2 regions of the Caproicibacterium sp. NSD3 genome follow, and region 1 is predicted to be linked to the other one. Evidence: predicted binding sites of a transcription regulator. Region 1 holds the regulator's gene; the other holds the start of a gene.
What was found. The regulator LexA, encoded in region 1, represses DNA repair genes until DNA is damaged. The targets are predictions, from matches to a motif close to CNAACANNTGTTNG.
Positions count from the first base shown of each region.

Region 2: a site for LexA is predicted at 1,460-1,473, ahead of ACVS9P_RS07205 (putative DNA modification/repair radical SAM protein). Genes of this name have one in related genera too.

Region 1 is NZ_CM132119.1:783,439-799,334, reverse strand. Features, by position in the region: gene ACVS9P_RS03925 (hypothetical protein) at 1-338, opposite strand, end outside; gene ACVS9P_RS03920 (peptidoglycan DD-metalloendopeptidase family protein) at 645-1,337, opposite strand; gene lexA (transcriptional repressor LexA) at 1,641-2,225, shown strand; gene ACVS9P_RS03910 (5'-methylthioadenosine/adenosylhomocysteine nucleosidase) at 2,284-2,997, opposite strand; gene ACVS9P_RS03905 (ABC transporter ATP-binding protein) at 3,070-4,662, opposite strand; gene ACVS9P_RS03900 (energy-coupling factor transporter transmembrane component T) at 4,655-5,566, opposite strand; gene ACVS9P_RS03895 (ECF transporter S component) at 5,563-6,270, opposite strand; gene ACVS9P_RS03890 (DUF4430 domain-containing protein) at 6,290-6,985, opposite strand; gene ACVS9P_RS03885 (hypothetical protein) at 6,990-10,058, opposite strand; cobalamin riboswitch at 10,208-10,390, opposite strand; gene ACVS9P_RS03880 (DUF3006 domain-containing protein) at 10,402-10,623, opposite strand; gene ACVS9P_RS03875 (YgiQ family radical SAM protein) at 10,604-12,547, opposite strand; gene ACVS9P_RS03870 (DNA translocase FtsK) at 12,599-15,007, opposite strand; gene ACVS9P_RS03865 (hypothetical protein) at 15,006-15,191, shown strand; gene ACVS9P_RS03860 (undecaprenyl-diphosphate phosphatase) at 15,239-15,896, opposite strand, start outside.
Region 2 is NZ_CM132119.1:1,465,378-1,481,273, forward strand. Features, by position in the region: gene ACVS9P_RS07200 (TIGR03915 family putative DNA repair protein) at 1-105, opposite strand, end outside; gene ACVS9P_RS07205 (putative DNA modification/repair radical SAM protein) at 117-1,430, opposite strand; gene amrS (AmmeMemoRadiSam system radical SAM enzyme) at 1,581-2,408, opposite strand; gene amrA (AmmeMemoRadiSam system protein A) at 2,405-3,799, opposite strand; gene ACVS9P_RS07220 (MmcQ/YjbR family DNA-binding protein) at 3,948-4,325, shown strand; gene ACVS9P_RS07225 (DUF362 domain-containing protein) at 4,322-5,431, shown strand; gene ACVS9P_RS07230 (O-acetylhomoserine aminocarboxypropyltransferase/cysteine synthase family protein) at 5,502-6,776, opposite strand; gene ACVS9P_RS07235 (dipicolinate synthase subunit B) at 6,864-7,454, opposite strand; gene ACVS9P_RS07240 (dipicolinate synthase subunit DpsA) at 7,459-8,322, opposite strand; gene murC (UDP-N-acetylmuramate--L-alanine ligase) at 8,500-9,873, shown strand; gene ACVS9P_RS07250 (radical SAM protein) at 9,955-10,821, shown strand; gene mreB (rod shape-determining protein MreB) at 10,893-11,921, opposite strand; gene ACVS9P_RS07260 (ComF family protein) at 11,979-12,638, opposite strand; gene recD2 (SF1B family DNA helicase RecD2) at 12,619-14,847, opposite strand; gene ACVS9P_RS07270 (hypothetical protein) at 14,892-15,119, opposite strand; gene metK (methionine adenosyltransferase) at 15,299-15,896, opposite strand, start outside.

The DNA of each region.
Region 1 (15,896 bases):
ACACGCGGCATCAGCTGATGAATCACTTCTATAAATCCATTGATCGGTGCCTCTGCCATGCCGGTTACCAGTTGTTGTGCGCCGATCTGCTTCAAAAAAGCCGCTGTCACATAAGCCGGTTCGTCATGAAAAAATATGGTCATCTCTGCTCCTGCATTCTGGGCGTTCTGCCTCAGATACTCTAGTTCTGCACAGCAATCCTTCGTGTCACTCGGTACAACACTGACCACATGTAGAGGACTATGTCTCTCTTCGGCAATCGTCTTGCCCACACGAATTAACCGGTCACAATCGTGCTGGCCTGTTACGCAAACGAGAACAGGTGCATGTTTTCTCACAATCAGGTCTCCTTTCATTGACTTTTTAAGTCATTTTGTTCCTGACAGTTTTAAGTATATGCTTTTCGATCGCTCCATATGGAAACAGAGCGTTGAATTTTCATTAACATTTTGTAAAAATTTTTTCATCTCCCTTTCTCATTTGTATTTTTATTATATCATTAGCGTTTACATAATTCAATATTTGTAAATCAAGTTTCATAAAAAATTAATACTTTTGTCATATATTTTAGTCTATTTAAGAATAAAAAATGCCGTGAAGCGAAAATCACGCTTCACGGCTGCTCCTTAACGAGAACGAGAGCTTCAGGAAAATAAAGTTTGAGGGTCTACAAAAGTGCTATCTTTCTGCACCGCAAAATGCAGATGGGTTTCTTCTTCCGCTTCTGCAGGAACAGATCCAAGCCGGCCTAGTTCCTGCCCAGCCTTTACCTGATCCCCCTGCTTAACGGATGAACCGGACAACCCCGCATAAATGGTTGTCAGACCACCCTGATGCGAAACAGTAACGACCGTTCCGTAAAGCGGATCGTCTTCAACTGCAGAAACCGAACCTGCAGCTGCTGCACCAACAGAAACGCCTTCATCTGCCGCAATATCGATCCCGGTATGTGCCCGCCAGTCTCCCAGTGATTCATAATAAACCGGAGATTCACTAAACGCCGTAATGATATCGCCCTGTATCGGTTTATTTAGCTGCGTAACTGCCGCCTCAGCGGGAACGATTTTAACGGTCTCTTCCTCAGATGCTACAGATGATGTTTCGGTTTCTGAAGGAACTTCTGGAACAAGCGCCGATGTACTCGACACCATGACGCCGCTGACTGTATTTGCTGCATTCTGCGCTGCACTGGCAGTATTATCGGCATAATGTACCATGCTGTCATAAGTGGTCCATCCCGCCACCGCGACCGCCGCCAGGCAGAGTCCCAAAGCAACATAAAAGCTGCGCCCCGGTTTTCCACCATTGTCTTTGTTCACAAGATGCAAATTGCTCAAATCTGCCACCTCCGAACATAGTATGGATCTAAAATTGGCATTTTATGCAAAGAAAAAAAGGTCAAGCAAAAAGCTTGACCTCTTTTCTTAAGCTTGAGGGGTAAATTGAGGAGGGTAGAACATGCATCAAAAGAACGGTGCGGCTCCGTTCTCTTGATTTCTTTTATAGTATACCTACATCATTCATAAATGTTGTTAATTATTTATGAACAATATATTAATTCTGCACATACATCAAACGAATGTTTGTGTTCTGTCGAAAAGCATGATATAATGGCAATGAAAACAAAGGAGGGGTCCCTCATGCTGACTAAAAGCCAACAAAAGGTTTATGATTATTTAAAGAAACGGACACAAAGCGGACTTCCGCCTACGGTGCGCGAAATCTGTATCGCAACAGGGCTTAAGTCCACTTCCAGCGTTCATGCACATCTAAAAACATTGGAAAGATTGGGGCTTATCACCCGAGACGCCGGTCTTAACCGCGCAATCCATATGGCGGGAGAAACCCCCACGATTCAGGTGCCGATTATTGGTCGCGTCGCTGCAGGGCAGCCGATTCTTGCCGTACAGGAAAACGAAGGCTATGTTTCTTACTCTCCCAAAAACAAAAGCGGTGAATATTTTGCACTGAATGTCCACGGAGAAAGCATGATCAATGCGGGAATTTTAGACGGAGATATTGTCGTTGCAGTGCAGACGCCAACAGCTTCTGATGGAGAAATTGTTGTTGCGCTGATTGAAGACGAAGCAACCGTAAAACGCTTTTTCAAAGAGAAGGATCGTGTGCGTCTACAGCCTGAAAATCCTGATTTTTCCCCAATTTATTCGAAGGAAGTCCGGATTCTGGGCCGCGTAGTTGCAGTCTACCGTTATTATGAACCATAAAGAATTTTTAAAGTCGGTATCATAAAAAATGATACCGGCTTTTTTATTTTATAAAAGCTTAATTTGAAGAATGATAGAGCCCTTCTAAGGCCGGCAAAAGCTTTGGCAAAAGTTGAAACATTCTATTTGCAGCCATACGTGCAAACATCGGGAACGCCATAACAGCCTTTTGGTCTGCACTATCTGAAATTGCCCGCAAAACCAAAAAATCCGTTTTTCCATTCCAGCAAATCTGTGCGACCGCGCCGCCTTCCATCTCACAGGCAACCGCATCAAACTGCTGACAGATTTTTTTGCGCAGTTCTCCATCTGCCACAAACTGATCTCCGGTAGCAATAATCCCACAATGAACCGGAGAAGGATAAAACTGAGAAGAAACACTCACCGCTGTCTTAAGAACTTTTTCTGCCGTTTCCAGATAAATCAAATTCGGGCCGCTTAAAAATCCAGGTGGATCTCCTGCAGCCGTCGTATCCATATCATGCTGCACCAGCTTTTGAGCAATCACTAAATCGCCGATCTGAATTCCTTCTCCAATCCCACCGGCAACCCCTACATTGATCACCAGCTGCGGGTGATACTCGAGCAGCATCGTCTGCGCACAGGCCGCCGCCGCAACCTTTCCGACTCCGCAGCGCGCCAGTACACACGGAACATTTTCTATCGTCCCCTGATCATAATGAATTCCTAAAATGGTAGTCGTATGAATATTTTTCATCTCTGAGCGAATTTCTTGAACTTCCAGCTCCATCGCTCCAATAATTCCAATCACAGATTTTCCTCCTCAAGATAGATACCATTAGTATAATGGACGCCTTCTAAAAAATCAACGCAGAAAGTTTTATTACAACTGATTTTTATACGTTTTCAGCCCCTGTCCGACATCTTCACACAAAAGTCCATTTTTGATTTTTCCATTCATAATCCGCGCTGCATCTGTTGTATAAAGTGCATTGGCAGAAAAGAACGTGCGCGTCGGCGCGCTGGATACAATCCGCCCTCCGAAAAGAAGGCTGCATTCGTCACAAAAGCGAGCGGCAAATTCTACATCATGAGTGGTTAACAAAACGGTTCCGCCCTGTCGACGATAACGATCAAGCAATTCTGCTAAAAGTTTTTTATTCCATGGATCAAGCCCTTTTGTCGGTTCATCTAAAAGCAGCAGATCCGGTTGTATTCCAAGAACCAGGGCAATGCCCAGCCGCTGCTGCTCTCCCCCGCTCAGATCATAGGGATGACGCTCAAAGAGCGGCTCCAGCCCCATTTTTTGTCCCAGCTCTAATGCACCGTTTTGTGAAAGGAGCTCTTCCTTTACGGTATCCCGGCTAAACATCGCCTTTGGTTCCTGCCATAGAAAAGCAATGCGAGGCTTCGGATGTTTCCATTTGATACTCCCTCTCTGCGGAAAAAGTTCTCCGGAAAGCAACTGAAACAAAGTGCTTTTTCCTGCACCGTTTCCTCCGAGAAGAGCATGAATTGTTCTGCTATGCAGCGAAAAATCAACTCCGCGCAGCACGAATGGCAATTCCTTTCGATAGCGGAACCAGATCTCCTTACAGGAAAAAATCCAATCCGCCTTTGAACAAACCGGCAGTTTCATTTCTCCTTCTGGAAAATTCTGCAAAAATACTCTGCCCTCCCGCACAGTCAGCGGTATTTTCTCATCTAAAGCACCATTTTGGGAAGCAATCCTGGAAGCCGCCGGCATTGCTTCCCAAAATGGATGGGCGGGATTTTCCATAATATTGCGTACAAACTCTCTTGGCGGCAGCGGCATATGAAGTGCCCCCTCTTCCATCAAACAAACCTGATCACAGATTGGCAGTAAGTCCTCCATACGATGCTCGCTGACCATCACTGCAATTCCCATTTCGCGGTTCACTCTTAGAAGCAGCTCCAAAAAATGTTTCGCCGCAACCGGGTCAAGCTGAGCCGTCGGTTCATCTAACAAAAGCAGCTTTGGGCGCATCGCAAGGATCGCTGCCAGATTTAAAAGCTGTTTTTCCCCGCCGCTGATCTCGTTGACCGGTTTTTGAATCAAATGGTCAATTCCCAAAAACAAAGCGGTTTCCGCCACCCGCTGCCGAATTTCAATTGGAGGCAGCCCTAGGTTTTCCAGACCGAAAGACAATTCATGAGAAACCGTATCCGTGACAATTTGATTTTCCGGATCTTGAAAAACAAAGCCTATCTCGGAGGCGGTCTGATCTGTATCAGAATTTTCAGAAAACTTAAAAGTCCGTTCTCCCTTTATCATTCCATGCGGCGTAATTTGAGGCTTCAGGCTGCGCAGAAGCGTACTTTTTCCGCAACCGGAAGCACCACAGAGCAAAAAGAATTCTCCGCTCTTAATTGTCAAAGTCACATCTCGGACCGCTGGAGACAACTGTTTTGGATAATAAAATGAAAAATGAGAAAGTTTGACCAATTCACTCATAGGATTTCTTCCTTCTGTTCTGGATTTTTTTCTGCGCCCAAAAGAGCCGAATCTCTGAGATTTTCTCCCATAAAACCGGAAGAATCAAAAAAGTGAAATAAAAAGCTGCTAAAATAATGGACCAAATATCCGCGGAAAAATGGAGCTGCGGAAAATACTGCATCACAGAATTCTTCCCAAAAATTGCAAAGGCAGAAAGGAAAGTAAGGATCAAAAAAGCAACCAGCCAGAAAAAATCTTTCCCGGTAAACGGATACTCTTCTCCGCAAGTTCGCTCCATAATCCCATAACCGCGTGCTTTCATCGAATCAGCCGTATCAAGACCGTCTTCCATCGACCATTCGAGCAGACAGGAAATATGGCGCATTCCATTTTTAATTTTATCGCCAAAGCGGTCGGACGTAGATTCCAAACTATGCCGTGCCTGACGGATACAGCGAATTCGTTCTTCTGTTTTGGGAAAAAGCCTCAGTGTCATACATAAAAGGAGGGCAAGATTTGGAAACCTTCGTCCAAAAAGATACAAAAATTTCTGCGTCGTCAAAAGGACATCCATACAACGAAACCACATTAAAACCGTTAAAAGCATAATCCCACTGCAAAGCCCATAAAGAAACGATTCCAGCGTAATTGCAGAACCAAACAAATGACATAAAATTGTTTTTCCGCGATGATTAAAAAGCACATTAAAAGCGGCAAAAACAAAAGCCACCGGAAGGCCCTCTATAAAAATACGCAAGGCTCTTTTTGCACCAAAATAAAAAGAATATGACAGCAGTGCTGCCATCAGGCTAGTTCCAAGGTAAAGTGGATTCAGACTGCACATTGCGAAAATGGCAGTTGTCAGAGAATAAAAGAAAAGCAAGCCGGGATGCAGGGTAGAAAAAATAGGTTCTTCTTTCATTTTTCTTTTACCTCCGGCCCAATCCCATATTTTTCCCGAATCCGATACAGTTTTTTGCCCCATGGCTTTTCCAAAAGCAAAAGAAATAACACAGTAGAAATCCCGTGAATCAGATCCATCCACGCGCTGGAAGCAAAGGCCGCTAAAAAAGCGGCAAGATTTACGGGACGGATAAATCCAAGGACGTACCACAAATCCATAAACCACCCAAAAAGGATTCCGCTGATAAATCCAAAAAGAAGCAAAAAAAAGCGTTTTCGAAAAAAGCCTGCTCGGTAAAGCAGGCCTCCAAAAAAGCCGATCATTCCCCACGCATACATTTGCCATGGAGTCCACGGTCCCTGCCCTAAAAGCAGATTACTCGAAAGTGCCGTCAAAGCACCGGTTAAAAATCCGGCATCTTGGCCGAACACAATCGCCGTGATCAGAATAATTGCGCTTACAGGCTGAAAGCTTGGAATCGCTGAAAAAAGCGTTCTTCCTAAAGCCGCAATCACGCTCATCACTGCAATTGGGACCAAATCTCTCGGACGCGGTTTTTTATTTTCAAATGATAAAAGAAAAGGCATCAGCGCCAATCCTACGCACAAAAGACTGAGCGCAGCAGCAGCTTCCGCCTCTAAAAATGCCGAACCCACCAACGCTATCGGCAGCAAAATAACGGCCGCTGCCTCAAAAACACGCAAAAGGGAAGCTCGTTTCATGTTTTAAATTCAATCCTTTTTAACCAATTCCATATCCTATGTCTTTTCCCATGTTGCAAGTATAAATAAAGAGCACAGAATCGCCGTTATTGAGAGCGTAACTGCCGCAGCCTATATTGGGAGCATGACCGTTAACTGCATAAAGCCAGCCGCTCATAGAACCGCAGTCCTTCTCGTATAGATTGCCAATTCCAGCAACATAACTGCCCGAAACATCTGCGGAAACGCCGGAAGCCATCAGTGCATCCAGAGCCGTAGCACCGGGACTCAATGTCACAGAGGAAGAAAAGGCTGGCCCGCTTTTTCCCTTTGCCACAGCGGTAGAGGAATCAATGGTAAAAGAAACTGTAATCTGCTGCACCGGAACCTTATGATTTTCTTGCGTCTGTGTCTCGCCAGCACCAGACCCACTATTTCCGGTTTTTGCTGCCGCCCCGTTTTGGGAAATTGCCTGCCCTTTTTGTGCAGATGCAGTACCCTCATGATTCTGCGTTTCCCCAGAAGAAACCTTTTCCTCATCGGAAGAAGATTCTTCTGATCCCCATCCCGGCATCAATTCCGATGGAATCGATCCCTGCTGCAGTTCTTCCGAAGAAACCTGTGAAGATACCACGTCGGAAGGGACTTGAGACGCCGTTATTTTTTCCTTAGAACAGCCTGAAAAAAGAAGGATGCTTAAAAAACAAACAATGAAAACACCAAAACGACTTTTCAAACTTTTACTCCTCTTTTCGGTTCTTCCAATGAACTAAATAAATCACGACTCCAACAATCGCAAGAATTCCAACTGCAAAAGTGACGTAAGCCCACACCGGGATCTGAAAAGCAACAGAATTGTCAGTTCCCTGAGAAAGTTGATTGGAACCGTTTCCTGCTTTCAAATCAGCAGCTGCCGTCCCCAATTTGGCTGTTGTAAAAAGATATTCTCCACCATATTCTGCAGTAAACATCACGCATTTATTATCAACAACCGCCTGCTGCAAGAACTGCGGGTCCTGACCATCGGTCAAACGATAAACATAAATGGTGGTCTCATTCTGCATGGATTCCGGCAGACGATAAACCACTGTTGTCTTAGCCGGAAGCTTTCCACTGTCTGCAAAACGGATAATCAGATGGTTTCCCAGATTATCCGGAAGCTTTGCCTTTGTTTCCCCATCCGAAAGGACCGTAATCCCAAGCCGCAGTCCTTTTGTGGGATCAAGTACATCCTGCCCCAAAAAGCTGACCGCATAATTGCCCGCATCTACTGAAAGGCGCAGATTCGGATACTTTTTCAGTTCTGAAAAGGTCTGAGAAGAAAGCTCTCCGTCTTTTTTGGCAATGGAAAGTAATGTCTGCCCATTCTGTCCTGCTTCACGGACTTTCTGCGCGATCGAATCGGTTAAAGTATTCTCATCGTCGTTCTCTCCACTTTGACCATTAAGTGCTTGCCAAATCGTTCCAAGCGGCGTTTCTTGTGTCGTTTCCTCATTAGAAGCGGTTTCGGCACCAGAACCGTTCTGATCGCTGCTGATATCCTGATTTCCATTCTCCGAACCTTGTGAGGAACTTTCCCCATTTTGCTCTGAAGAAGTGGGATTGGAAGAGGCTGATGAAGAAGATGATTCTGGAGTTGGTGGCTGCGGATTTTCATTTTTCGTAATTGCAAACAGCACTCCCGAATCATTTCCGTAATAAAGAGTCCCGTTATTGTCAGCTGCAATGATGCTCATGCAATAATTCTGCTGAGAATCTGCCGGTTGATACAAAGTCGAAAATGTAAAAGAATTTCCCTTTAACCTCGCCAAATATAATGCACCGGGATTATTATTCTGTGTCAAATAAACACACATCTCATTGGAAACAGCATCCGACGCTGCTAACATTCCATAGCAGACACCATCTTCCAGCGTCTGTGAAGCGATCTCTGATAAATCATTCAGATCAAACGCTTTTAGATAACCAGCTTGTCCATATGTACCGCCCGCTACAAAAACGTTTCCGCCAACCACAATCGGACTTGTTTTTGCACTGGCAGGCAGCGATACGGAACCTGCGATCTGAGGATTTTCCCCTGGCGTTACTTTATAAAGCACGCCGTCATCTGTAGCTGCCCAAAGAAATCCCTGCGCAGAAACCAGCGAAGTACGAACTTTTCCAAGCTGACAGGTAGACCGATCGCTTCCCGTTTTTGCGTCAGCAGAAACAAGGACTCCATCGTCCCCGCAAAAATAAATACGATCATCTATTTTTACTGCACCGGCTCCATAATAGCTGCCGGTCCCGTATGTCCATTTGGGCGAAATCGTCTCCGTCCCTTTTGTGCTGTCCGTATCTTCTGCCGAATATGCTGCAAAAGTGCCGCTGCTTGAAGCATCGGTCAATCCCACATAAAACATATCGTCTGCCTCATCATAATAAACCGGAGACAGCCCCTGGTATTTTGAATTACCAGAACCATCCGTCATCAGTTCCGTGATAAAAAGGGGCTCCAAGGTAGAAGCATTCAAAACTTCAATCTGCCCATTCCCCAAAGGAACAAACAGTTTTCCGTTGCCGTAAGTAGGATAAGAATAGTATCCCAGAGAAGAAGCCAGTCCCTGTGATTTTTCAATTGCTCCAGTAGAAGCATTCAAAATCTGAACTTCATTGTCCCGTGCCACATAAACCTGACCATTGACTAAAAGCGGAGAACCTGCATAACCACCCCACGAATTCGGATTCTTGCATTGACTTTTCCAAAGCAGCTTTCCATCGACAGGAGTGGAAGCTAAAGTGGTAGCATTATTCTGTGCATTTCCGAGGTGCTGCGGCCATTGAGAAGAAAGGACTATTGGTGTTTCCCCTGATGAACTAGAACTATTGGAAGAAGCCGACGAAGATGAAATCTGTGAAGACTCTTCAGAAGAAGAAACCTGAGAGGAAGAAGATGAAGAAAAAGAAGAACTTTCCTGCTGATTTTGGGTAACGGTTACTTTACAGCTTGGATTGCTGATATTATAGGCATAGTTCCCCTTACTGTCGTACCATTGAGTGCTTTGTCTCTCTGCGCTAACAAAATAGGTACCGGCCTTATGAAAAGTAATGGAATCTTTTCCGTCTGCTCCTGTGTTAGCAGAAGAAAGGGTATAATCACTGCTGGAAAGTGCCTGTCCATCCTGATCATAAAGGAGGAGACTCGCTCCATTAATAGCCGATGCCGTACTTTGAGCCGACATATTTCCTTTTCCAAGCAAGGTAAGAGTCAGCGGCTGATCAATCGTCGCTGCAGCTTCCGTCTCATTAAAATAAGCATAATTGCTCGGTTCAAAAGAAGAATACCAACTGGCATAAAATACAACGGTATCCCCATCTTTGATTGGACAAGACGCAGCCGTATAGCCCGTCCCTTTGCTGTCGGAAGGGCAGGAATCCTGATTAACTGCATACATCCAATAAACATCAGTCGGCCAGTTATCCTTATCATTACAAAAATCATTCAGGAATCCGCCTGCCGTTACATTAATAAGAGCAGACATTGCATCCTTATCCGCACCATATTCGTCTTTACAGTATTGCGCAAGCACATGCAGCGGCGTATCATAGCCGGGGTCCTGACTAATATTAAGGCCGTAGTCGCTAAAGGTTTGATAAGTTGCAGGCAGCGTCACCTTAACCGGCTGCACTTCTGTGTTTCCATAGCCTTCTACTCTCAGAGTTACCGTAATCCCTGCTGTTTGTACTGGCTCTTGAGCCACCGCAGGCTGTACGACAAATACAAATAAAAAGGCAATCGCACAGAATAGGCTGGCAATCCGTTTTTTCATATCGATTCTCTTCCCCTTTGTTGTTCTTAAAAATAAAAAAGCAGCCTTTTACGGCCGCAAATAAAAGGATACAAAGCCCTCCGATCATTTCAGCTGGAAGGATCTTTTCTTTTTCTTTTATGCAACCAATTTCCTCACCGAATAATTTGCTTTTTATTTTTAACCAAAAAGATATCCTGACTTTTGGGCCAAATGCCTACTAATCCGGTCTTCCCGCTTTTGGCAGTGACTGCTTTCGGATTTTCGTTGCCCCTTACAGTAGAGTGAGCTGTTGCGGATTTTAACCGCATTCCCCTTTTGGTCTCTTTGTATTTTATCTTATCAATTAGAATCTGTCAATCTTTCACCGAAAAAGCTTGTCTTCCATTTTGCGATTCTTTGAGCGGCGGCGAGCTGTTTCCTCTTCATCGATACAAAGCGTTCCCTCTTGATCATCAATCCGCAAAACGCTCCCTTCCACTGCTCCTTTTGGCAGTTCTGTCGATTCCAATGCAAAAAAGCGTCCATCTTGATCTTCACAAATTGCCAGTGTTCCCTCAAAGCGGTCAATGCTTACGATTCTCATAATGATGATGTCCTCTCTTTCCATCTGTTCTTTTGGTCTGAGATTGGTTTTTAAAAAAGCTACGGGACCCATTCTCGTCGCTTTCCCGATTGTTTTCTGCTTTTTTCATTGCTTGTTCACGCCGCATTTCAGGCGTTGGACGAACAAGAAACTGCGAACCGTCTCCAATTAAATCAGCACGTCCCGCCGCTTTCAGCGCTGCAATCACTTCTCGCTGCAAATGCGGTTCAAAATACTGAAGCAAAGCTCTCTGCATTGCCTTTTCCTTTGGATTTTTTGTCACATAGACCGGTTTCATTGTCCATGGATTGAGGCCCGTATAATACATGCAGGTTGCAATCGTTCCCGGCGTCGGATAAAAATCCTGCACCTGTTCCGGACGCAAGTGCTGTTTTTTAAGAAATAATGCCAGTTCTACAGCATCTTTCAAAGTGCTTCCGGGGTGCGAACTCATCATATACGGAACCAGATACTGCTCTTTTCCATATTCCCGGCACAATGCAAAATATTTCTTTTGAAATCGCAGAAAAGACTCAATGTGAGGCTTTCCCATGGCATCCAGCACTTCGGGCACACAATGTTCCGGCGCTACCTTGAGCTGTCCGCTGACATGATATTTAACAAGTTCCCGAAAGAAGGAATCATCCGGATCTGCCATCAAATAATCGAATCGGATTCCGGAACGAATAAACACCTTTTTTACTTTCGGCAAAGCTCGAATTTTTTGAAGAATGTCCAAATATTCACTATGATCGACCTGCAAAGCCGGGCATGGGGTTGGCGCCAAACATTTTTTGGGGCCTGGGCAAAGACCATTTTTCTCCTGTTTCAGGCACGAAGGATGACGAAAGTTGGCGGTAGGCCCGCCGACATCATGAATATAGCCTTTAAAATTCGGCAGGGTTATCAGAAGTTTTGCTTCTTTCAAAATGCTCTCTTCACTGCGGGAGGTCACATATCTCCCCTGATGGAATGCAAGAGAACAAAAATTGCAGGCACCAAAACAACCGCGATTCTGCGTAATGGAAAACTCCACTTCCTGAATAGCTGGGACTCCGCCTTCTTTTTCGTACATTGGGTGATAAGTGCGCATATAAGGCAGCTCATAGACCGCATCCAGCTCTTTTTGAGAAAGCGGTAATGCGGGAGGGTTCTGCACCAAAAGCATGCTGCCGTGCTTTTGCAGGACTCTTCTCCCGCGAAAAGCATCCTGCTCATCCTGCTGTTTTCGGCAGGAAACCGCATATTCCTTTTTTGATTTCTGTACCTGTTCAAAGCTGGGGCAGTCGACTGCCGGTCCGGGCTCATATTCCTTTGTGGGAATCAGATAGCAGGTCCCCCGAACATCCCGAATCTCCGAAGCTTTCTGTCCATTTTGAAGTCTCTGCGCAACTTCTTTAACCGGGCGTTCTCCCATCCCAAAAATCAGAAGGTCCGCGCCGCTTTCCACAAGAATACTGGGATGAATCGAATCATCCCAATAATCATAATGGGCAAATCTTCTCAGAGAAGCTTCCAGCCCACCCAGAATAATCGGTGCATCGGGATAGGCTTTCCGGATACAACGGCTATAAACCGTAACCGCGCGGTCAGGCCTTTTTCCGGTTTGATTTCCCGGAGAATAAGCATCCATGCGCCGCGGACGTTTGGCCACCGTATAATGTGCCACCATACTATCCAGATTTCCGGCGTTCACAAGAAATCCTAATTTTGGACGCCCAAAGCGCTGAAAATCCCGAAGGCTGCGCCAATCCGGCTGCGCAATAATCGCCACCCGATAACCGCAGCTCTCCAACACTCTGGAAATAATTGCTGTTCCGAAAGTCGGGTGATCCACATAGGCATCTCCGGTCACCAAAACGAAATCCGGAGCGTCCCACGAAAGGGCTTTCATCTCTTCATTTGTAACGGGTAAAAACGGCATAAAACACCTCTAAAAAGCTAAAAATGCGAAGAAGCATAAGTCCTGCTTCTTTTATGAATTTTCTTTAGAGGAGGCTTCTTCCGGCTTTTGTTCCGGAGCATCCCCCTTCTGCATACTGCGTTCCAGCCACTGCTGATAAGTAATCAGCACCTTACGCGGTTTGGAGCCTTCATGCGGGCCAACGACCCCCATCTGCTCCATATTGTCAATCAAACGTCCCGCTCTCGCATAGCCGAGCCGCAGACGCCGCTGCAAAAGGCTGGTGCTGGCTTGTCCAGCCTCTACGACACACTTGATCGCGTCTTCCATCATCGGATCCTGATCATTGTCCGATTGCGATGCAGAATCACTGCCTTTTTCGGCAACAGCGTTCTTTTCGATCTCATCGGCGATCTTCTGATCATACTCGCCTTCGCTGCTCTTTTTAATGTATTCTACAACGCTTTCGATTTCGCTGTCGCTGACAAATGCGCCCTGCACTCGGATCGGTTTTTGCGTGCCAACGGGAGAAAAGAGCATATCGCCGTTGCCCAAAAGCTTTTCTGCGCCGCCAATATCAATAATTGTACGGGAATCCACCTGGCTCGAAACGGAGAGCGCAATTCTACTCGGAATGTTCGCTTTAATTAAGCCGGTAACCACATCTACACTCGGGCGCTGTGTTGCAATCACCAGATGCATTCCGGCGGCACGCGCCATCTGTGCCAAGCGGCAGATACTATCTTCCACTTCATTTGGAGCAGCCATCATTAAATCTGCCAGCTCCTCAATAAAGATAACGATCTGGGGCATGTGCTCCATTGGAAGGCCATCCTCCGTCTGATAATTGCAGGATTTTGCAAGTGCATTATAGGCTTTTAAATCACGCACATTATATTCGGCAAAAATCTTATAGCGCTTGAGCATTTCTGTTACCGCCCAGCCCAAAGCGCCTGCCGCTTTACGGGGATCGGTCACGACCGGGACAAGCAGCTGCGGGATTCCATTATAAATAGAAAGTTCGACCACTTTTGGATCGATCATTAAAAAGCGGACTTCTTCCGGCGTGGATTTATAAAGCAGACTGATAATAAAAGAATTGAGGCAAACTGATTTACCGGAGCCAGTGGTACCGGCAATCAGAAGATGCGGCATCTTCGCAAGATCGGTCACAGTAGCTTCTCCTGCAATATTTCTTCCCAGACAGACCGTTAAGAAGCTTTTAGCCGAAACAAAAGCATTTGACTCCACCAGATCGCGCATCCGCACAATTGACTTCTGCTTATTTGGCACTTCAATTCCAACAGCAGCTTTTCCCGGAATCGGTGCTTCGATACGAACGCCTGAAGCTGCCAGATTCATCGCAATATCATCAGCAAGATTTGTAATTTTACTGATCTTAACTCCGGCTGCCGGCTGCAGCTCATAGCGGGTAACGCAAGGGCCTCTGCTGATATCCACAATTTTTGCCGAAACGCCAAAACTTTTCAGAACAGAAATCAGCTTCTGCCCATTCTGCTGAAGTTCACTTGTCACATTTTGCTGATCAGGCTCTTTGGTTACATTCAGCATAGAGACCGGAGGAACATGATATCCTTCCGAATCTTCTGTTGAGTGAACAGAAATATCCATCGGCGTGGTGGTTCCATTGACTGCAGTTTCCAACGCCTTTTGCTCCTGATCGAGCTTTCGTTTCCGCTTTATAAAATCCTGTGCTGCTTCTGCGCTGCCATCTGCATGAGCCGGCGTTTCCAGCATCATTTGCACTGGGATTCCCTCGGAACCCGTTTTCGAATCCGGAGTCTCAAGCTTTTTATCTTGCCCGAAAACAGAAGGATTGACCGCTTCTTTGAGCCGCTCCAATTTATCATTTTTAGGTGCCTCTGCAGGAATTTTCTCAGGAGTCTTAACAGCCTTGGAGCGAACCGGGTGCTGCGGCATTCCATCATCCAACGGCACATCAATATCGGTGCTGCGGATAATCTCTCCCTGCCGATTTTCCCGAACCGTGTTGACCGCTTCCGCAGCCTTCTCCACCGGCTTTGTAAGAGTCCGAATAAATTTAATCAATGTGGTGCCGGTAAGCAGCATCAAACCCACAAAAATAGCCAGAACAAAGAAAATACGCGCACCAGCATAATCAAGCGCTGCACAGACAGGAATTCCGAGAAGGCCGCTGAATAATCCTGCGCCCTGCCCATCGGCTCCCGCGCGGTAAAGTGCTGTCAGCTGACTGCCAAACTCTTTTACCGTAGCAGTTCCGCTGTGACTGCCAAAAGAATAGACTGCCGAACAAAACAGAGTGATAATAATGACCATCAGCCAAACTCTGCCGCTTAAACGGACATCTTCCCGATCCATGGAGGTTATGATTGCAATATAAAGAAGCAATGCAGGCCAAAGGATCGCGCAGTTTCCAAAAAGTCCGCCGAGTGCATTATGAATCCAGTTCCAGAAAAAGGCACCGGGTAAAATAATCATGCAGACTAACAGAACTGCAATCGAAAATAAGAGCACTGCAGCCGCTTGTTTATTTCGGCGCCGTACCGGTTCTGAAGCCGGTGCAGACCGATTTGTCCTCCCTTTAGAAGCAGGCTTTCTGCTCCTCGGTGCAGAGGATCTTTTAGTGCCGGAAGTTGCCGACCTTTTTGTTGTTTTCTTCTGAGACACTTTTGAAGCTCCTTTTTTATGTAACGGATAACAAAAAATATTTTAAAGCGGCATATGAGAGAAAAGATTGAATCCAGTCACATGCTCAATAATTCCAATAATAATGGTCAAGACGCCGAGGATCCCGGTATAAACGACAAAGATCGCTAACTTGTTGGAAGAAACAATCCATTTGAGCAGTTTAATTGCAAGAAATCCGACAATCATTGCCGAGAGTAATCCACAAATTACCACACCAAATCCAATGCCGCCGGTTCCCTGAGCAACTGCATCTTTTGTCTCTAAAACAACCGCTGCCAAAATAGCGGGAATTCCCATAACGAATGAGTAGTCCAAAGCAGATTGTTTATTGATGCCGCGCATGAGACCAACACTCAGCGTCGTCCCGGAGCGGGAAAGGCCCGGAAATACCGCGGCAACTACCTGCCCCAAGCCAACACAAAGCGCATCCACGGGATTATACTGCCTGCGTCCCCCGGGCATCGTTCTGCCGTCTCTCATCATCGGACGGACTTTTCGATTCATCTGTATTCCAAAGTACAGAAGCACACTGGTACCAAGGAAAGAAAATCCTTCAACCAAAATATCGCTGTCTTCGGAGAATATATCCGCATAGTCTTTAATAGAATGACCGGTTCCAGGGACCGGCAGGAACAAGAGGAATAACGGCAAAAGGCCAATAATCAACATCATCAGCAAA
Region 2 (15,896 bases), 680 kb from region 1:
AAGGATCTTTATTGGATTTTCTTTGCGGTAAAACGCATCAAATACACAGCAAATACAACCGTCAAAGCTTCCATCATAGTGATAAATAATGTTTGTTTCCTGCATGATTGTTCTCTCTACCCTCTGATTCTGATCGGCATTAACCGCCTAATTTGCTCAAAAGATTCTGTGGGCGAAAAAAAGCTCAACTGCTCAGGTGGTTCCTCTGTTTTCAGCAATTCGATTCCCTGCTGACTAATCAGATTGCGCAGAACAATATCGGGAGTGACCCGCAGCCCATCGATAATACGCCCGCTGCAGGTTAAAAAATACTGTGCCCTCTTTAAGACCACTCCCAACTTTTTTAGGCCGGTAAAGTCCAGCGTAGCAGCACGACGTGCCTGCAAAATTGCCTTAGCCGATTTTGGCCCAACTCCAGGTACACGCAGCAAGGTGTGATAATCTGCACAGTTTACTTCTACCGGGAAAAAGTTCATATGCTGCAGCGCCCAATTACACTTTGGATCAATCACCGGATTAAACTGCGGATGCTCTTGATCCAAAAGTTCATGTGCTTTAAATCCGTAATAGCGCAAAAGCCAGTCCGCCTGATAAAGGCGATGCTCCCTTAAAAGCGGCGGTTTTGTTTGTAAAGGCGGCAAAAGTGCATTTTCTGCTACCGGTACATAAGCCGAAAAGAAAACCCGTTTTAGCTGATATTTGTGATAGAGACTTTCTGCGAGATTTAAAATCTGGTAATCGGTATCTTTGGTCGCACCAATAATCATTTGGGTGCTCTGCCCTGCCGGTACAAACTTCGGCGCATAGCGATACTGTGCCAATTCTTTTGTATGGACCTGAATTCCACTCGAAATCAACCCCATCGGATGAAAAATTGCCTTTCGGTTTTTATCGGGACAAAGCCGGTTTAAACTCTCTTCTGAAGGCAGTTCAATATTAACGCTCATTCTATCTGCAAGCATACCGAGTCTTTTTAAAAGTTGGTCATCTGCTCCGGGAATTGCCTTGACATGAATATATCCTCGAAAATGATATTCCTCCCGCAATAATTCCAGTACCTTCAGCATTTGCTCACAGGTGTAATCTGGATTTTTAATAATCCCACTGCTTAGAAATAATCCCTCAATATAATTTCTTTTATAAAAACCAATTGTAAGTTCTGCCAGTTCCCGCGGCGTAAAAGAAGCCCTTTTTACATCGTTGGAACGGCGATTGACGCAATATTTACAATCACAAATACAAAAATTGGTATAGAGAACTTTTAACAGAGAAATACATCTGCCGTCCGCTGCAAAGCTGTGACAGATTCCGCTGAACTGCGTCGAGCCAAGGCCGCCTTTTTTCCCGGAACGGTCGACCCCGCTCGAAGTACAGGCAACATCATACTTTGCCGCATCCGTCAGAATTTTCAGTTTCTCCATTGTTGTCATTTCTCTATCCTTCTTAATGTCTTTTAATTTGAACATATGTTCTATTAGCATCATAACAGCATTTGCGGAAAAAGTCAATGAAAAAAGCAAAAATCCTTTGCATTTTAAAAAAAGAACAGCATCGCTTTTTATCACGATGCTGCTCCCTTTTTAGCAATTGCCGGGATAAACATACTCTAAAAACTCTCCTGCTGTTTCACAAAGCCGATGAATCGTTTCGACCGGCGTTGGTGGATGATTTTTAAACTGATAACGCGGGAAAAAGCGTGTAATATGCAGCGGAATATCACGCCGCACAGACGAAAGCCAAAAAGACAGCTCTTTCATTTCTTCTATGCTGTCGTTTTCTCCTGGAATCACCAGGGTTGTCACCTCCAGATGACAATGGCCTGCCATCATCCGAATCGTCTCTTTTACCACTTCCAAATTTCCGGCGATCTTTTGATAAAACTGTGGCGTAAACGCTTTTAAATCAACATTGGCGGCATCAATCAGCGGCAAAAGTTCCTGCAACGGTTCTTTACAAATCGTTCCGTTTGTCACCAGCACATTTTTGAGATTTCCCTCATGAATCTTTTTGGCACAGTTTCGAACAAATTCATAGCCGACTAAAGGCTCATTATAGGTATAGGCAAGTCCAATATTTCCTTTTGGAACCAACTCCTGTGCTTTTCTGAAAAGCTGTGTCGGCGTACAGAAAATCTGTCCGCACTGTGCCTCTTCTGCCATTGATATTTCATAGTTCTGGCAGAAAGGGCACCGAAGATTGCAGCCGAAACTGCCAATCGAAAGGATTTTCTTTCCTGGATAGAATTGTCTCAAAGGTTTCTTCTCGATTGGGTCGAGAGAAATAGAGGTGATTTTTCCATAATTAATTGGAATTATCTTTCCATTCTGATTTTTTCGTGCCCGACAAAATCCGATTTCTCCATCCTCCAAAGCACAATGATGAAAACAGATTTCACAAATTTCTTTCAAAAATGTCTCACCACCTCAAACCGCTCCAACGAATAGCTCTCAAATTTTCCGATGCCTGCTTTTTGCCGCGCAATCTCAATTTGCTGCTTTACAGAAGTCACTCCCTCTAGGTTCGGAAGCAGAAGTCCTCTCCTTTCTCCATCAGAAACAATGACTCCATATTTTTTTACATCAAGCTCTTCGGGCGACGAAATTTTTTCCGGCTTTTCCAGCACATCTACACTGTATTCCAAGCTTGGCAGTTCTTCATTTCTGACCGGCGAAAATCTTGGGTCAGCGGTTCCTGCCGAAACAGCATTGTGGATAATTTCCTCTGCCAAACAAGGAAAAACAGGTTCGATGGTTCCGATACAGCCGCGCAGCCTTCCTTCCTGATGAATCGAGACAAACGCACCGGCTTTCTTTTCCCGCAGTTCTTCCGGCAACTGAACCAAAAGATTCTGCAAAGACAACCGTTTTCCTGTCTCAACAAAAGTCTCCAAACTTTTTCTTGCTAAATGCACATAAGGATCTTCCTGCTGCCTTTTCTGCATCACTCTCTGATTTTCCTTCTGCTCATAAAAGCGATCAAAATGACGGGAATCATCTTTCCCAGTTACTGCAAAACTCGCTACAGCATAGCCAACTCCGAAAGTTCCTTCATAAGAAAGCAGCTCTGGAGAAACGGATAAACCGTCCAATCCCCCCGCCATAATCTGAAAAGAACGCAGTCCGCACTCCGCCGCCGATTCGCAGAAGGGTTCCGAAAACTCCAGAAATTTTAAAAAGTCTCCTGTTTTCATCGCTTCTGTCACCTGATGATCAAAACGCGGACCATCTTCAGAGAATCCATAAGGACCGCTCTCCAAAAGCTTATGAGAGAGATCGCCGCTTGCAACAAACACAATTTTCCGCTGTAATGCTTTTGCTGTTTCAGAAATACATTTTCCAAGGCGATAATGAGTTAGCGCCGATAATCCCGAAAGGCCAACTCGAATCACTTTACAAGAGACTCCCGCTTCCTGCAAAAAACGCAGCGGAATCATCGTTGCGTGGTCAAGCTCCGGCTCTTGCTCTCCGAAAGTTCCAGCCGGCAGATGTGCCTTTCTGGCTCTTTTCATCAGTTCTTCTACAAACAGCTGGTCATAATCCGCTCTGATTCTTACATTCGGTGCTCCAAATGAAAGAAAATCCCCCTCTGCTTTTTTACCGGGAGAAATATGAAAGTAATCCGCATACAGCACCGTATGCGGTGAAGTAATCACCACAGTATCCGGATTCCAATCTGCCACCATTCGGGCAACTTTTCGATATGCTTCGATTGTTTTGCTGATTTTCTTTTCTTCACCCTTGCCGATCTCCGGCAGAATAATCGGTGGATGCGGAACGATCACTGCCCCTAATACTGACATCTGCAAATGACTTCCTTTCCTCTTTAACTGCTTCCATTATAGGACGGTTTTCTAAGAAAACAAGAAGATTCTTAACCTAGAATCGCTGCTGGTATTTTGCCATACTTTATGTTAAAATAACCACAGATATTAACGGGGGATTTTCTCTATGACAAGTAATGAGCTATGTAAACTATGTCTTGGATTTTCCGGTGCTGTAGCCGACTGTCCCTTTCGAAACGGGGACGCTATTGCTCTGCGCCACAAAGAGAATAAGAAGTGGTTTGGACTGATTACCGAGCAGGAAAAGGGTCTTTGTATCAATTTAAAATGTGAACCGTCAAAAGCGGATTTTTGGCGCAGTGTTTATCCAGACTCTGTTACCGCTGGGTGGCACATGAATAAACGTCACTGGATCTCCGCGTATCCAAATCTTGCGCTTCCACTCTGTGATTTGCAGGAAATGATCTGTGACAGTTTTCATTTAACTTCCACCGCTTTCCCCCACAAAAAATCAAGGACGAAAGGCAGGAAGAATTCACCATGAACGCATCCAATGTTTATTTTACAAATATGCGTGTAAAGCCGGGTGACAGCCTACAAAAGAAACTTACCCGGCTGATCACAGCTGCTGGCATGGGCAAAATTCATTTTGAGGATCAATTTGCCGCAATCAAGATGCATTTCGGAGAGCTTGGAAATCTCGCTTTTTTGCGCCATCAATATGCAAAAACGATTGCTGACTTTGTAAAGAGTCAAGGCGGAAAACCGTTTCTGACAGATGCCAATACACTCTATGTAGGCGGCAGAAAAAACGCACTGGAACACCTGGATACCGCTTATCTCAACGGGTTCTCTCCGCTTCAGACCGGCTGTCAGATTCTGATTGCAGACGGTCTTAAAGGAACAGATGAAGTGCTGGTACCGGTAGAAGGCGGCGAATATGTAAAAGAAGCAAAAGTTGCCCGTGCGCTGATGGATGCGGACGTCATCATCTCTCTGACCCATTTTAAAGTTCACGAGTCAACCGGAATCGGCGGCACGCTAAAAAACATCGGCATGGGAGGCGGTTCCCGTGCTGGTAAAATGGAAATGCACAGTGCCGGAAAACCTCTGACCGATTCGGAAAAATGTATCGGCTGCGGGCAGTGTACGAAAGTCTGTGCGCATCATGCCATTACGGTTACCAATAGAAAAGCTGCAATCGATCACGAAAAATGCGTAGGCTGCGGCAGATGTATTGGTGTCTGCCCCAAAGATGCAATCTGCGCCGCTAATGACGAAGTAGAAGAAATTCTCAACAAAAAGATCGTGGAATACAGTTGGGCAATTCTGCATAATCGTCCGCAATTTCATATTAGTCTAGTTGTCAGCGTTTCTCCCTATTGCGACTGCCATGAGGAGAATGATACGCCGGTCGTGCCGGATGTCGGCATGTTTGCTTCTTTTGACCCGATTGCGCTGGATCAGGCTTGCGCGGATGCAGTGAATCAGCAGATCATTTTACCCGGTTCCGAGCTGGATGGAAAAGCAAAACAAGGTGACGACTATTTTACAGCGCTTTTCCCCAACTGCTCCTGGAGAACACAAATCGCTCACGGCGAAAAGATGGGACTCGGCACAAAAGAGTATCAGCTAATTACCGTAAAATAAAAAAGCAGCTGCCCGGCAGTAAACACTTTACCGGACAGCTGTTTTTTATTCTATATAAGATAAATCAGACTCAGACCTGCTCCAAAGCCTGTTCCAAATCTTCCAAAATATCATTTAGATTTTCGATTCCGACAGAAAAGCGAATCAGATCCGGTTTTACGCCAGCTTCTAAAAGCTCCTGATCACTCATCTGACGATGCGTTGTGCTTGCAGGATGCAATACACAAGTACGCAGATCCGCCACATGCGTTACAATAGAAGCAAGCTTTAAGCCAGACATAAATTTACTGGCCGCCTCTCTTCCTCCCTTTACGCCAAACGACACAACACCGCTGCTTCCATTTGGCAGGTACTTTTGTGCAAGCTGATAATATGGGCTGCTTGCAAGTCCCGGATAGTTAATCCAAGACACTTTCGGATTCTTCTCCAAAAATTCTGCGACCTTCTGTGCATTAGCGCAGTGGCGTTCCATTCGCAGAGCCAGCGTCTCTAGCCCAAGGTTTAGAAGAAATGCATTCATCGGGGCTGCCTGCGCACCCAAATCACGCATCATATGCACTCTGGCTTTTGTAATATAAGCTGCTTTTCCAAACTGCTTTGTATAGGTGATTCCATGATAGGATTCATCCGGCTCTGTTAATGCCGGGTATTTTCCGTTTGTCCAGTCAAAATTTCCGCTGTCTACAATAACGCCGCCCAACTGTACTGCATGGCCATCCATGTATTTCGTGGTAGAATGAACAACAATATCCGCCCCAAATTCAAATGGGCGGCAGTTAATTGGCGTTGGGAATGTGTTATCGACAATTAGAGGAACCCCATGCTCATGAGCAACCTGTGCAAAAAGTTCCAGATCCGTTACGACCAAAGATGGGTTGGAAAGGGTCTCACAGAAAACCGCACGGGTATTTTCCTGAAAAGCCGCTTCCAATTCCTCTTTTGTTGCCGACGGATGCACAAAAGTGGTCTCTATCCCCATCTCGCGCATTGTTTTATTAAATAAATTAAAAGTACCGCCATAAACCGCATTACTCGAAACGATATGGCTCCCTGTAGGGCAAATATTAAAGGTTGCCATAAAGGATGCTGCCATTCCGGAAGAAGTCAGCATCGCCCCTACACCGCCTTCTAATGCAGCAATCTTCTTTTCCACTGCATCCAAAGTGGGGTTTGCAATCCGTGTGTAGAAAAATCCATCTTCCTCCAGGTCAAACAGCTTCCCCATCTGTTCTCCTGTCTCATACCGATAAGTAGTACTTTGAACAATCGGAAGTACACGCGGTTCTCCATTCTTCGGCGTATAGCCTGCGTGGATACATACGGTATCCGGACGATACTGCTGCATAGCAAACACTCCTTTGTTTTTTGCATAATCCATTAAATTTCTTTCTTTTGCTTTTTATAATAGCATGAAATTGCCTTTGATACAATCTTAAAATGAATCATTACTTCCTAAAAGAAGCGGCTGCAATTGTTTGCCTTCTAAAGCTTTTAATGCTGCCGGCAAAATCATGGAAAAATCTGCTACCACAGAGGTTGCTTTTGTTTCCGGCGCGTCCTGCCGAAACGGAGTAAAGAAAATATGCTTGGTATTGAGCAGGCGTCCAATATTTTGGGCAGAAGCCGCCAAAGCATCGTTTGTTGCTAACGTAATCAGCACCGGTAATCCAATACGCAAACAGGACTTTACTGCCATTGTAACTGCCGTATCCGTAATTCCATGTGCAAGCTTTGCCAGCGTATTCCCGGTACAGGGTGCAACGATCATCAGATCCACCAAATGCTTCGGGCCGATTGGTTCCGCTTTTACAATGCTGTCAATGACCGGGTGGCCGCAAAGCATCTCCGCCCGAACTTTAAAATCCTCTGCATTTCCGAATCTGGTATTGGTGCTGCTCGCTGTTTCGCTCATAATCGGAACAATTTGATATCCGTTCTGCACCAAAGATTCCATCTGTTCAAAAGCTTTTGAAAATGTGCAGAATGATCCACACATAGCAAATCCAAAGGTAAGCTGTTTCATCCTTTCACTCCCCCATCATCATATAAATCGTTTGCTGCATCACTTTTCCTGCTGCTTTTGGAGCTATCTTTGCCGGCAGCGAAAGCGCCTGCACAACGTGGATTCCCAGCTCCTTTGCCGCTTCCAAATCGACCCCGCCGGGGGAAGATGATAAATCGATTAAAATAATTGTATTTGAAAATTGCCGCAGAACTCTATGATCAAATAAAACTGCCGGCACTGTATTAAAAATCAAGTCGAAAGAAGCTTTTTCCCCGATTTTTGCTGTTGGAATCGGCTCCATCCCAAGTGATTCAATCATCGCATAATCTTTTTCTTTTCTTGCACAGACAGAAACATTTGCTCCCATCGCTTTTAGCCTTAAAGAAAGCTGTTTTCCGATTCTTCCAAAGCCAACGACCAGGCATCTGCTGTGATAGAGGACATCTGGATATTCCCCTATTGCGATTCCAATCGCTCCCTCTGCAGTAATTGCCGCGTTCCGGACCGCAAATTCCTCCTGCGCATTATAATCCCGCACATCTACATTTTCCCAAAGCGGACTGGTCTTCAGCAATCGCTCTTTCATCCCCACATATACTCGATGTCCCTCGCATGCGTTTGCAAAATGATCGTCTAAAGGAATCGGTTCATCTGCATAAACCGCCTTTAAATTCTTTCCGTCAGTGCTCACCGGAAGCGGCAGAATTAGATCCCGGCAAGATTCCAGTGTGGTTTTTAAATCTACTTTTCGAATAGATGAATGAACAAAATCAATATGGGGAAATCCATAAACGAAAACCTCATAGCCATCCGACGCCAAAAGTTCCGCCAGAAACAGCTGACGTTTGTCTCCCCCTAAAATTCCAAATGAATGACGAAAAGGCACAGTGATCCCTCCTTAGCCTCTTTAAGCCATATTATGGAGTATTTTTCTTTCCTGTGCGCATACCGGAAAAGATTTTGTTTTTCTGTTCTTTCCAAAGAAAACTGTTTATTTTATCCTGAAAAAGTATTATAATATAAAAACGTATCTTGTTATGATTGGAAGAGGTGTCTTGCCTTTATGGATGATATTTTATCACGTGTTGAAAAAATCCACTTTATCGGAATCGGCGGTTCCGGCATGTGCCCGATCGCTGAAATTCTGATTCATCGTGGATATCAAATTTCCGGTTCCGACAACAGTGAATCCGATACACTCGCAAGAGTGCGCACTTATGGAATTCCGGTTTATATGGGACAAAAAGCCGAAAATCTGCATGATGCAGAGCTAGTTGTCTATTCTGCCGCTATTAAAGAAGATAATCCTGAACGCGTTGCCGCAAGGGAACGTAAAATTCCCGAAATTGAACGCAGTGTCATGCTGGGAATGGTGGTTCGCCGGTATCCGGACAGTATCTGTGTTTCCGGCACACATGGAAAGACGACAACGACCGGATTGATCACCACAATCTTAATGGACGCTGGCCGTGATCCTTCTGCTGTAATCGGTGGAAAGCTGCCCTCTATCGGCACAAACGGACGTGCAGGGCACTCCGGCACCATTGTCTGCGAAGCCTGTGAGTATGTTGATACTTTCTTGCAGCTGTATCCTGCAGTTTCCGTGATTCTAAATGTAGATGCAGATCACCTCGACTATTTTAAAAATTTATCCAACATCATCAAGTCTTTTCATCAGTTTGCGACACAGACTTCTCGTGCAGTCGTCGTAAACGGAGATGATTTAAACTCTCAAAAAGCGCTCCAGGGTATCGATAATCTGGAAATTATTACGTTTGGACTCGATCCGAAAAACCGCTATCATGCGACGAATATTGCCCCGACCAAAGGCGCAAAAGAAAATTTTGATATTGTAAAAGACGGAATTCCTCTTTGCAATGTGACGTTGGGAATTCCAGGCAGACACAACATTTACAATGCACTTGCAGCATTTGCAGTAGCAGATTACTTTGGTGTTCCGGTAGAATCCATCAAAAAGAGTCTTCATACTTTTACAGGCGTTCACCGCCGTTTCGAAATTCTGGGACACTTTGACGGCATCACGGTCGCCGATGATTTTGCACATCACCCCACAGAGCTCACCGCAACTCTAAGCGCTGCAATGCATATGGGATTTCATGAGGTTTGGGCGATTTTTCAGCCTCATACCTTCAGTCGTACGGCTATGCTGCTTGATGATTTTGCCAAAGCGCTAACAATTCCTGACCACGTCATTGTCTCCGAAATTCTGCCGGTACGTGAAACGAATACGTATCACATCTACGCCGAAGATTTGGTCAAAAAAGTCCCCGGCGCTGTTTATCGAAAAACATTTCCTGAAATCACCGACTATGTTATGGAAAAGGCAAAGCCCGGAGATTTGATTCTCACCCTTGGCGGTGGAGATGTCTATAAATGCGCGAACCAAATCGTCAAACGATATCAGGAAAAAGCATAATTACAAAAAACGCCGTCTCATGATAAATGAGCGACGTTTTTTAAGATTCTCTATTTACTTAAAGAAAGGCTGTGAAATGATATGCGATATGAAGGCATTGTTTATCGTCCGCCGAGTGAAGCCAGAAGCTTGATTATTCAGCTCACCATTGGATGTGCCAGAAACACTTGTACCTTCTGTACTATGTATAAAGAAAAGAACTTTCGAATTCGTAAGCTGGAAGATGTTGTTAAGGATCTAAAAGAATCACGGAATACTTATTCCTATGTACGCCGAATCTTTTTGGCAGACGGAGATGCTTTGATTGTAAAGACTCCCGACCTGCTTTATATTCTCAGCGAAATTCGCCGTCTTTTCCCGGAATGCGAACGAGTAACTTCCTATGGCGCTCCGGCAGATGTTCTTCTGAAAACGCCGGAGGAATTGTTGCAGCTGCGCAAAGCTGGCCTCGAAATGGTTTATATTGGTGCTGAAAGCGGCGACAATGAAGTCCTTAAAAACATTCGAAAAGGCGTTACTGCAGAAGAAACGGTTGAAGCCTGTCTAAAGCTCAAAAAAGCGGGAATTAAAGTCTCTATGATGCTGATTTCCGGCATGGGCAGCCGTGTTCGCTCCAAAGAACATGCGCTTGCAAGCGCCAAAATCACCTCTTTAATTAAACCCGAATATGTCAGCTTTTTGACTTTGCGAGTTTATCCAGGGACTCCTCTTTATGACCAAGTAAAGAGTGGTGAATTTCAGCGAATGTCCCCTATGGAGCTGCTCGATGAGCTTAAACTGTTTCTCAAAAATGTAGACAGCGAAGGTTCCGTCTTCCGTTCTAACCACGCTTCTAACTATGTGGATTTAGGAGGAAACCTGAATCAGGATATTCCAAGAATGCTTGCACAAATTGAAGAAGCACAAGCCGATCACGATTTTAAACCGGACTTTATGCGCGGACTATAAATTTAATAAAAACTTACAAAAAGGAACCGCAGACGGAAAGACTTCCCATCTGCGGTTCCTTTTACTTAATTTTAATAAGCAGCGCTCAAAGGATTAATAATTCCTTCGCGCTTCTTTTCCAAATCTTCAATAAATGGAATTGCTTGGCCCGCACCCAGTGCGACACACAGCTCCGGATCCTCTGCAACTTTCACCGGCATTCCAACGTGTTTAGAAAGAAGATCTGCAAACCCATAAATTTTTGCAGAACCACCAGTCAAAATAATGCCGTCTGAAAAAACATCTCCCAAAAGTTCAGGATCCGTTTCTTCCATCAATTTCTGAACCGCATGGACAATATCCATCGCCGGTTCCGTCATTGCCTCCAAAACTTCTTCGCTGGTAACCTCCGCCCACGCCGGAAGTCCATTCTCTGTGTCTTTTCCTTTGGCCGTAAATGTCGTTACAAAATCCGTTCTGGGCAAAACCCCGCCAATCGCAATTTTGCAGGCTTCTGCCATTCGTTCCCCAATCTGCAAATGATACTTATTTCGAATGAAACGAGCAATCGCTTCATCAAACTTTTGCCCCGCAATTTTAACAATTTTAGAATTTGAAACCCCACGCAAAGACAAAACTGCCATGTCCGTTGTTCCGCAGCCAATATCGACTACTAAAACGCCATGTGGAGAACTAATATCGATTCCAGCCCCCATCGCCGCTGCAATCGGTTCCTGAATCAAACAAATCTTTCGTACTCCTGCTGCACTAATGGAATCCACAACTGCCCGTTTTTCCACTTCGGTAATATTACATGGAACACTCACGACCACCCGCGGCATCACCATTTTTTTTGCGCCCAGTTCATGAATATAATGGCTGACAAGATACTGTGCCAAATCGAAATTGGAAATCACTCCGTTTTGCAGCGGACGCTCCACACGAAGCCTATTTCCGGTACGCCCGAGCATCTCATAAGCCTTTTTTCCAACTGCCGTTACCTGATTCTTTTCCGTATCGATTGTAACAACCGACGGCTCATGAACGGTAACGCCCTGCCCATTTACAAAAAGTTTGATCGCATAAGTGCCTAGATCAATGGCAATATCGGTACCGAGCAAATCAAATCACATCCATTCTTTATAGTTCTTTTATTATAATACAGATAAAAGTACTTTTCAACGGGAAACAGGAGTTGTTGCTACTGCAATTCCAAAAACATCTTTTGCCCCTGCACAAAATAAAGTCTGCCCTGCGGAACACATTGTCGCTCCCGTTGTCAAAATATCATCTACCAAAAGGATCCTTTTCCCAAGAATTTCTTCGTTATTTTTGGTGCAGTAAACACCCTTTACATTTTCTAAGCGATCTTCTTCTGATAATTCATGCTGCGGAACATTATCCCGCACTTTAGAAAGCAATTCTTGATAGGGGACCTCCAAATTTTTAGCAAGTTCTCTTGCGAGAAGCTCACTTTGATTATAGCCGCGCTGCTTTTTTCTCTTTTTCGAAATTGGAACTGATGTAACAAAGTCCGGCTTAAAAGGAATTTCCTTCATCCGCTCCAAAAGCTTTTTCCCAAAATATTCTTTTAAAATCGTTTCATCTTGAAATTTAAACCGAATTAAGGCACTTCGCACTTCCTTCGTATAATCATAAAGTGCTGTACAAGAAAAAGGATACTTTGACAAGAGCAAAAAATCCCTCTGCCAAAAGGTTTCCGAAACCGTCTCGGAACAACGCTTACAGATGATCTGACCGCTTGACAAAACGCAATCGCAAAAAACACAGCGCGGCGGGAAAAAACATTCAATCATCTTAGTCAGAATCTGATTCATGATTTTCTTCTCCCGTTAAAAAGGCACAAAGTCCTGAAAAGCGCTTCATTTTCTTATCGTTTTCTACCATAGTACGAATTGTCTGCTGCGTTCCGACCAAAATCAGTAAATTTTTCGCTCTTGTAATCGCCGTATAAAGTAAATTCCGGTATAAGAGCTGTGGAGGGCCCGGATAAACAGGCATTACAACCGCATCGAATTCACTGCCTTGACTTTTATGAATGGTCATCGCGTAGGCAAGTTCCAGTTCTTTTGCCATGCCCAGTTCATAGGTAATCAAGCGGCCGTCCATTTCGACTTGCAGTATGGAAGCCCGACGGTCAATTTTTTGCAGAATTCCCATATCCCCATTAAAGACGCCTTCTCCCTGAGATCCGTCTTGCGCTTCCCATGCAATATGATAATTGTTTTTAATCTGCATCACTTTATCGCCTTCACGAAATAAAAACGGACCCACCCGAATCTCGGCTTTTGTGCGGTCCACCGGGTTTAAAACCGCCTGAAGCTGACGATTCAGCTCAATCGTTCCCAAATCGCCTTTTCGTGCCATCGACAAAACCTGAAGATCTGTCATCGCTGAATAACCGTAGGATTCCGGTAAACGGCGCTTCACCAAATCAATCACTGTCTTTGAAATTTTTTCCGGTTCACTGCATGGCAAAAAGAAGAAATCCCGACTGTGATCGTTGAGAATCGGCATTTTTCCTTCCAAAATTGCATGTGCGTTTGTGATAATCAGGCTTTCCATCGCCTGCCTGAAAATATGTTTTAATGCGACAACAGGAAGTTTCCCCGAATCGATCAAGTCCCCCAACACATTGCCTGCCCCGACAGATGGAAGCTGATTTCGGTCTCCTACAAGAATCAGCCGACATCCCATCGGCAAAGCTTTTAAAAGAGCCTCAAAAAGTTTTGCATCCAGCATTGACAGCTCGTCCACAATCAGAGCATCACATTCCAAGCGGTTCTTTTCATTGCAGGAAAAAGCAGGCTGGTCATTTTCTCCCCATTCTACCTGCAAAAGGCGGTGAATTGTTTTCGCTTCTTCCCCCGTCATCTGGCTCATTCGTTTTGCCGCACGCCCAGTTGGAGCCGCTAGAAAAACTTTTTCTCCATTTTGTTTTAACAAGTGAATGATTGCATGCAAAGTTGTAGTTTTCCCAGTACCCGGACCTCCCGTCAGTACCAGAATTCCACCGGTAACGGCTGCACGAATTGCTTCTCTCTGCTCCGGTGCATAACTTAATCCCGTAGAGCTTTCGAAGCAATCGATTTTTTCCTCTACATTCTGAATTGGCTGAGCGGGAAATTCCAACATCATTTTCAGACGGTCTGCAGCATAATTTTCTGCCTCATAATAATCCGGCAAAAAGCAGCAAGCTCTCGAATGAATCTCGCATGAATTGATCGTTCCGTCCAAAAGCAGTTCCTCCATCACAGAATTCGTCTGCTCCATCGAAACGCCAAGCATTCCCGCCGCCGCAGGAACTAGTTTATCTTTTGGAAGATAAGTATGCCCATTTTGCAGATTATGGCGTAAAACAAAAAGAAGTCCCGCACGAATTCGGCAGTCATCGTCCGCCGGACGTTCCATTGATGCCGCAATCTCATCTACACGGTGAAAGCCAATTGAAATTCCCTCTTCGCACAAACGATAAGGATTTTCCTGCACAATATCCGGCGTCTCCGCACCAAAAGTCTGATATGCGCGCACCGACTCCTGCGGGGTGATCCCATACTGAGAAAGATAAAGAATGACTTCGCGGATCGAAGTAACTTGACAAAAATATTCATTGATCTTTTTTGCTTTATTGAGCGTAATTCCCTGAATAGACGTTAATCGGTCCGGTTCCTTTTCGATGACCTCCAGAGTGTTTTCGCCGAATGCTTCCACCAATTTCTGAGCAATCCGAGGCCCGATCCCCTTAACCGCTCCGGAAGAAAGATACTGTAAAATTGCTTCGCTGGAGTGTGGTCGAAGCCGCTCAAAAGCCTGCACCTGAAACTGTCTCCCAAAAGTCGGATGCTCTCCCCAAATGCCCACAAGGTGCAGTTCTTCTCCTGGTGCAGCACCAGGAATCGTTCCTACCGCGGTCACTAATTCTTCCCCGTTATTAATCTCCAAAATTGCATATCCATTTTTATCATTTTGAAAAACGACCCGTTCGACGGAACCGGTCATCTCTAAAAGTTTCTCTTCCTCTGCCATACTGCACCTTCTGTCTTTCCAATCAATTTAAGTATAGCACGGATCTACCGTATTTTGCAAACCTCTGCAGAAGCATCTTTTCCACTGCAAATTGTTGCCTGCGGCTGTCCCTGCAGCAGAATTTCACAAATATTTCTGGTCTCCTGATCCATTCCATCATCAATTACTAAAAGACGCTTTTGAGAAACCCCTCGCGCCGCCTTTAGTTTCTGCAAAGCACCGCGTATTAAATATTCAGCGTCTTCCCGGTGACCAGAAAGATGTAACGTCAATATAATTTCTCCTTCTTTTCTGTCATTGTAAATCCAAAAAACCACTGACCGAACAAGGTCGCATAAGCCGACAATCGCTAACAGTCCAAAAAGTACCTCCCCCACAGACATAAAAAATCACCTCATTGCAGCGTATGCAAAAAGGTGATTTTTGGTTCTTCTAAAGATTATTAACAAACTTACTGCAAGGCAGCTTTCAGTTCCTTTACGCGGTTCTCTTCTTCCCAAGGCATCCCATTACGACCCATCTGGCCATAATTGGAAATTGCGCGATAAATCGGGCGGCGCAGGTCCAAAGTCTTAATAATAGACGCCGGACGCAGATCAAATACTTTCTTGACTGCATTAGCAAGCTTTTCATCATCATATGCAGAAGTTCCGAAAGAATCCACACGAATGGAAACCGGATTTGCAACGCCGATTGCATAGGCAAGCTGAACTTCGCACTTCTTGGCAAGTCCGGCCGCAACCAGATTGCGCGCTACCCAGCGCGCAGCATATGCCGCCGAACGGTCTACCTTTGTGGGGTCTTTTCCAGAGAATGCACCGCCACCGTGACGACCGTATCCGCCGTATGTATCCACAATAATCTTCCGTCCGGTAAGTCCGCTGTCACCTACTGGGCCACCGATTACAAAGCGTCCAGTCGGGTTTACATAATACTTTGTATTTTCATCGAGCCATTTTTCCGGAATCACATTTTGAATTACTTCTTTCAAAAGGTCACACCGAATCTGACTGAGCGGAATCTCCGGATCATGCTGTGCCGAAACAACA